2 linked regions of the Nitratifractor salsuginis DSM 16511 genome follow. The protein of the gene in region 1 interacts with the protein of each later gene in a pairwise test. Links are inferred from orthologs where the notes say so. Each region holds a gene or a part of one and is shown in the gene's direction. Other genes may lie near its edges. The genes, in order: NITSA_RS05150 and def.

Region 1 (3,320 bases):
ATATCGATATCGAAGACCTGATCCCCAACGAGCCGATGGTCGTGACGATCACCCACCGGGGCTACATCAAGCGGGTACCGGTAAAACAGTATGAGAAGCAGCGCCGCGGCGGCAAAGGGAAAACAGCCGTCACCACCTATGAAGACGACTTCATCGAGCGCTTCTTCATCTCCAACACCCACGATACGCTGATGTTCGTCACCGACAAGGGCCAGCTCTACTGGCTCAAGGTCTACCGCATCCCCGAAGGCTCCCGTACCGCCAAGGGCAAGGCGGTGGTCAACCTGATCAACCTCGACAAGGACGAGAAGATCAAGGCGATCATCCCGACCCAGGATTTCAACGAGGACAAGAGCCTGGTCTTCTTCACCCGCAACGGCATCGTCAAGCGGACCAACCTGAGCGAATACTCCAACATCCGCAGCGTGGGTGTGCGGGCCATCAACCTGGACGAGAACGACGAGCTGATCGACGCCAAGATCATCAAGCCCGATACCAAGTGGCTCTTCGTCGTCACCAAGAAGGGAATGTGTATCCGCTTCCCCGTCAGCGACGTGAGGGAGATCGGACGGGTTGCCCGAGGAGTCACCGCCATCAAGTTCAAGATTGACGGCGACTATGTCTGCGGGGCAACCACCATCGAGAACGAAGAGGACGAGATCCTCATCGTCAGTGAAAAGGGGATGGGCAAACGGACACCCGCCAGCGAATACCGTGAGCAGAGCCGTGCCGGCAAAGGGGTCATCGCTATGAAGCTCACTCCCAAGACGGGTGATGTCGTCGGGGTGGTCTTCGTCGAAGAGGACAAGGACCTGATGTGCCTCACCAGCGCGGGCAAGATGATCCGGGTCGATATGCAGTCGATCCGCAGGGCCGGCCGGGCCACCTCCGGGGTTAAGATCGTCAATGTCGAGGGCAAAGACCGGGTGGTCAGCATCGCCAAATGCCCCAAAGAAGAGAAAGAGGAAGAGGAGATCGAGGCGGCCATCGAAGCGGCCGGGTCGAAATCGGAAAGCGACACCAAAAACAATGAACAAGGAAGCCTGATATGAGTCGTGCGTACAATATTGCCGTCGTCGGTGCCACCGGTGCCGTCGGTGAAGAGATCTTTCGGATTCTCGAAGAGCAGAACTTTCCCGTGGGGGAGGTCCTCCCACTCTCCAGCGCCCGCAGTGCCGGGGCGGAGATCGAATTCAAAGGCAAAAAATATAAAACGGAAGAGTTGACCGAAACCGTCTTCGACGGAAGGGATATCGACATCGCCTTCTTCAGCGCCGGCGGCAGCGTCTCGGCACGTTTTGCCCCCTATGCCGTGGAGGCGGGAGCGGTGGTCATCGACAATACGTCCCATTTCCGTATGGACCCCAGAGTCCCCCTGGTCGTTCCCGAGATCAACCCCGAAGATATCAGTATGTGGCGGGAGACGGGGATCATCGCCAACCCCAACTGCTCCACGATCCAGATGGTCCTGGCCCTCAAACCCCTCTATGATCTCTATGGCGGGATCGAGCGGGTCGATGTGGCCACCTACCAGGCCACCAGCGGTGCGGGAAAGAGCGGGATGGAGGAGCTGGTGCAGCAGATGCAGGACTTCTTCGCCTTCCGCCTCGACGAGAGCAAGCATGAAGCCTTCTTCCATCAGATCGCCCTCAACGTCATCCCCCAGATCGACTCTCCCCAGCCCAACGGCTATACGAGAGAGGAGATGAAAATGGTCAACGAGACCAACAAGATTTTGCATGCCGACCTCGCCGTCAGTGCCACCTGTGTGCGGGTGCCTGTGCTGCGCAGCCACAGCGAAGCGGTCACGGTCACCTTCCCCGAGCACGTGGAAGTGGATGTGGATAAAGTGCGCCTGGCTCTGAGCGAATTTCCCGATGTGGAAGTGCAGGATGATCTGGAGCACGGCATCTATCCTATGCCCATCACCGCCACCGATACGGACATTACCTATGTCGGGCGGATCCGCCGGGATCTCTTCGCACCCAATATCCTCCATATGTGGGTCGTCGCCGACCAGCTGCGTGTCGGTGCAGCCACCAACGCGGTGCGCATCGCCCAGAAATGGATCGAAATGGAGGAGGTGTAAATGCAGGATCATCCCGCAAAAGATGATCAGGGGCACCAAAAGCACGGGCCCCAATCCTGGATCGAAGCCGCTTTCGAGAGTGCGCTTTGGAGTACGCGTTTTTTCGTACTCCTGGCTGTCATCTTCAGTATGATCGGCGGCATAGCCCTCTTCATCGTCGCCAGTGTCGATGTCTGGCATGTCGCCGTTTCGGTCTTCGATACCTATCTCGGGGGGATCCATCACCAAAATTTCCACGAAAAGATCGTCGCCGAGCTGATCGGGGCGGTAGACCTCTATCTGATCGCCATTGTGCTTTTTATCTTCGGTTTCGGTCTCTACGAGCTTTTTATTTCCAAGATCGATGTAGCCGAGCGGAGTGCCGCCAGCCGGATTCTCGAGATCCACTCCCTCGACGAGCTCAAAGACAAACTGGCCAAGGTGATCATTATGGTGCTCATCGTCGGCTTTTTCAAACGGGCGATGCACACGACCTACGGCGGAGCACTCGATATGTTGATGCTTGCCGGAGCGATCTTTTTGTTGGCGCTGGCCTTCTATTTTATGCATAAGGGAGATTCTCACTGATGAGCGACAAAATCTTTATCGACGCCTGTTTCGGGCGCCCCACCCCCTATACCCCTGTCTGGATGATGCGCCAGGCAGGCCGCTACCTGCCCGAATACCGCAAAGTACGGGAAAAGGCCGGCACTTTCCTCGACCTCTGCCACAATCCCGAATTGGCGGCGGAGGTGACCCTGCAGCCTGTGGATATCGTGGGTGTGGATGCGGCGATCCTCTTCAGCGACATCCTCGTCGTCCCCAACGAAATGGGGATGAAACTCGATTTCGTCGCCGGGGAAGGCCCCGTTTTCGCCGATCCCATCCGCAGCCGTGAAGATCTCGACCGGCTCATCGGCGGCAAAGAGGCGGCGGAGAAACTCACCTACGTCTATGAAACGATCAAAATCGTCCGGGAGCGCCTGGCCGACGACAAAGCCTTCATCGGATTCGCCGGAGCCCCCTGGACCCTGGCGACCTACATGATCGAAGGCCAGGGGACCAAGACTTATACCCTCTGCAAAAAGATGATGTACACCGATCCCGAGCTGCTCCACGCCATTTTGCGCAAAGTGACCGATGTGGTAAAGCTCTATCTGGAGAAGCAGATCGAGTCCGGAGTGGACGCGGTGCAGATCTTCGACAGCTGGGCTTCGGCGATCGAACCGAGCAAATACGACGAGTTCAGTTG
Region 2 (3,217 bases), 1.0 Mb from region 1 along the record:
ATCGGTTCGGGACAGTTCATCCCCGGCTTCGAAGAGCAGATGATCGGGATGAAAAAGGGCGAGACCAAGCGCATCAAGGTTACTTTCCCCGAGGATTACCAGGCGCCCAACCTGGCGGGCAAAGAGACCGAGTTCGAAATCACCCTCAAAGACATCAAGGTGAAAGCCGAGCCCAAGATCGACGACGAGCTGGCCAAAGCGATCACCAAAAAAGAGGATGCGACTCTCGAGAGCCTCAAAGAGCAGCTGGCTGAGCAGATCCGCACCGAGAAGCTCAACAAGCTCTACAACGAAGAGCTCAAGCCCAAGCTGCTTGATGCGCTGGTAGAGGCGTTCGAATTCGATCTGCCCGAGAACATCGTAGAGCAGGAGATCGACAACCTGGCCAACCAGAAGGCCCAGAGCCTCTCCAAAGAGGAGCTCGAAGCGATCCAGGGCAATGCCGAAAAGATCGAAGAGCTGCGCGAGTCGGTCCGTGACGACGCGACCCGCAGTGTCAAAGCGACCTTCATCGTCGATGCCCTGGCCAAGAAAGAGAATGTGGATGTGAGCGATCAGGAAGTCAGCCAGGTGCTCTACTACGAAGCGCTGATGGCGGGCCAGGATCCCGAAGCCCTTCTGAAGTATTATCAGAAGAACAACCTCATCCCCGCCATCAAGATGGGGATGATCGAAGACAAGCTCTTCGGCAAGCTGCTCGACCTTGACAACGCCGGAAAGAAATAGTATTCTCACTCCAATCGCCGTTGCTGTCTTCGCGGGCGACGGCCTCTTTCTCAAATCGTTCAATCTTCCTGAATCAAAGGTATTTCTATGAGCTATATCCCCTATGTCATCGAACAGACCGGCCGCGGTGAACGCAGCTACGACATCTATTCCCGGCTCCTCAAAGACCGGATCATTATGCTCAGCGGCGAAGTCAACGACGCCGTGGCTTCGAGCATCGTAGCCCAGCTGCTCTTTCTCGAAGCCCAGGATCCCGACAAAGACATCTACTTTTACATCAACTCCCCTGGCGGAGTGATCACCAGCGGCTTTTCCATCTACGATACGATGAACTACATCAAGCCCGATGTCAGCACCATCTGCATCGGCCAGGCGGCGAGTATGGGGGCCTTTTTGCTGGCGTGCGGAGCCGAAGGCAAGCGCTACGCCCTGCCCAGCTCCCGCATTATGATCCATCAGCCCCTCGGCGGTGCCCAGGGCCAGGCGACCGATATCGCCATCCAGGCCAAAGAGATCCTGCGGATGAAGACCTATCTCAACAAGATCCTGGCCGAGAAGACCGGCAAGAGCGTCAAAAAGATCGAAAAAGATACCGAGCGGGACTACTTTATGAGCGCTGAAGAGGCTCAGGAGTATGGCCTCATCGATAAGGTTTTGACAAAAAGTTTTGTGGAGTAATCGAGTATGATTCGTGACATCGTCGTCTATCCCGACAAACGGCTCAAAGAGATCTCCCAGCCCGTGGAGCGTTTCGACGAGGAGCTTCATACCCTGCTGGACGATATGTACGAAACGATGATCGCCAAAAACGGGGTGGGCCTCGCCGCTATCCAGGTGGCTGTGCCCGTGCGGGCTTTGATCATCAATGTCCCCGTGGACACCGATTCGGAGGACCCCAGGGTCCAGCAGCCCAAAGAGAATACCCTGGAGGTGATCAACCCGGTGATTTTGGATGCCGAAGGGAAGACCCGCTATCAGGAGGGGTGCCTCTCGGTCCCGGGCTATTTCGAAGAGGTGGAGCGCTACAAGGCGGTGCGCATCGAGTATCAGGACCGCTACGGAGAAAAACACATCCTCGAAGATGACGACTTCCTCGCTATCGCTGTGCAGCACGAGATGGATCATCTCGAAGGCAGGCTCTTTATCGAGAAACTCTCCCTCCTCAAACGCAAAAAGTTCGAAAAAGAGTGGAAAAAACGCCTACGTGGGAAAAAATAGCCCGTTTGGGCCTCTTCTTTTTCTTATAGAAAATCTTTCACTCTGCCATTTCTCAGTGCATCCTGATCAAATCTGTGGATAATAACGCAATACCAACGAGGAAGAAGTATGAGTGAGAACCCCGTTCAAACGGAAGAGCTGATCGAAGAGCGTGTCGCCATCAATACCATCGCCAGTGCGACCCTCGAGGGAGTGACGGCGCGTCCCATTACCGTGGAAGCCACCTTCACCAAGGGTTTACCAGGCTTCAGCGTGGTCGGCCTTGCCGGAAACGATATTCAGGAGGCCAGGGAACGGGTCAAGGCGGCGCTCATCACCAATGGCTTCGTCTTCCCCCCGCTCAAGATAACCGTAAATCTTGCTCCGAGCGACTACCGCAAGTCCGGTACTCATTTTGATCTACCTATCGCTCTGCTGATCGCCCTCAACAAAGAGTCGATCGACCAGGAGGATCTCTATGTCTTCGGGGAACTTGGCCTCGACGGCCGGGTCAAAAGCAGCTCGCAGCTTTTCCCATTGATCCTTTCCCTTCGTCAGCAGGGGGTGATCAGGCGGGCGGTTGTCCCCAGGGAGGCGATGGCGTATCTCTCCCATATCCCCGGGATCGAGTATTGGCCGGTGGAGACCCTCCAGGAGGCGATCGGCCTGATGAAAGGTACCGGGATGGAGGGGGAGAAGCCCGAGAGTGCCTATGAAGGGGAATCGCTCCAAATTGGGGGGAAGAGCTACTACTATCTGCGGGAGTACCCCGAGGATTTTTCCGAAGTCAAAGGGCAGGAGGTGGCCAAGCGGGCGGCGTTGGTCGCGGCGGCGGGGATGCACAACTTCCTGATGGAGGGGAGCCCCGGCTGCGGCAAGAGTATGATCGCCAAGCGTCTGCGTCATATCCTGCCTCCGGTGAGTGAAGAGGAGATCCTGGCCATCGCCAAGCATCAATTCCTCGACGGACAGATCCCCGACTTCCAACCCAGGCGTCCCTACCGGGCCCCCCATCATACGGCGACGTCGGCTTCCATCTTCGGGGGAGGAAGCAATACGGCAAAGATCGGGGAAGTGGCTCTCGCCCACCACGGGCAGCTCTTTTTCGATGAATTGCCCCACTTTTCCAAAAATGTATTGGAGGCATTGCGAGAGCCTTTGCAGGATCGCCGGGTCCATATCGCCCGGGTCCACAGCAAAGTCAGCTATGAAGCCGATTTTATGTTCGTGGCAGCGATGAATCCCTGCCCCTGCGGCAATCTCCTGGCCCAGAGTCGGGTTTGCCGATGCAGCG

What was found.
Region 2: the proteins of NITSA_RS05150 (region 1) and def interact in binary tests that used the Escherichia coli proteins (3 or more experiments, as listed by UniProt). The link is inferred for Nitratifractor salsuginis DSM 16511 from one-to-one orthologs.

Annotation. Positions count from the first base shown.
Region 1 is NC_014935.1:1,020,819-1,024,138, reverse strand. What follows is about bases 70-3,068. They hold NITSA_RS05150 (aspartate-semialdehyde dehydrogenase), read left to right. Parts: upstream 70-1,048; coding sequence 1,049-2,089; downstream 2,090-3,068. Other genes in these bases: hemE (uroporphyrinogen decarboxylase), read left to right, coding at 2,656-3,068; NITSA_RS05145 (YqhA family protein), read left to right, coding at 2,090-2,656; gyrA (DNA gyrase subunit A), read left to right, coding at 70-1,052. In the rest of the region: more of gyrA, read left to right, coding at 1-69; more of hemE, read left to right, coding at 3,069-3,320.
Region 2 is NC_014935.1:10,806-14,022, forward strand. What follows is about bases 282-3,177. They hold def (peptide deformylase), read left to right. Parts: upstream 282-1,410; coding sequence 1,411-1,944; downstream 1,945-3,177. Other genes in these bases: tig (trigger factor), read left to right, coding at 282-726; clpP (ATP-dependent Clp endopeptidase proteolytic subunit ClpP), read left to right, coding at 814-1,404; NITSA_RS00060 (YifB family Mg chelatase-like AAA ATPase), read left to right, coding at 2,053-3,177. In the rest of the region: more of tig, read left to right, coding at 1-281; more of NITSA_RS00060, read left to right, coding at 3,178-3,217. UniProt on the Escherichia coli protein: Removes the formyl group from the N-terminal Met of newly synthesized proteins. Requires at least a dipeptide for an efficient rate of reaction. N-terminal L-methionine is a prerequisite for activity but the enzyme has broad specificity at other positions.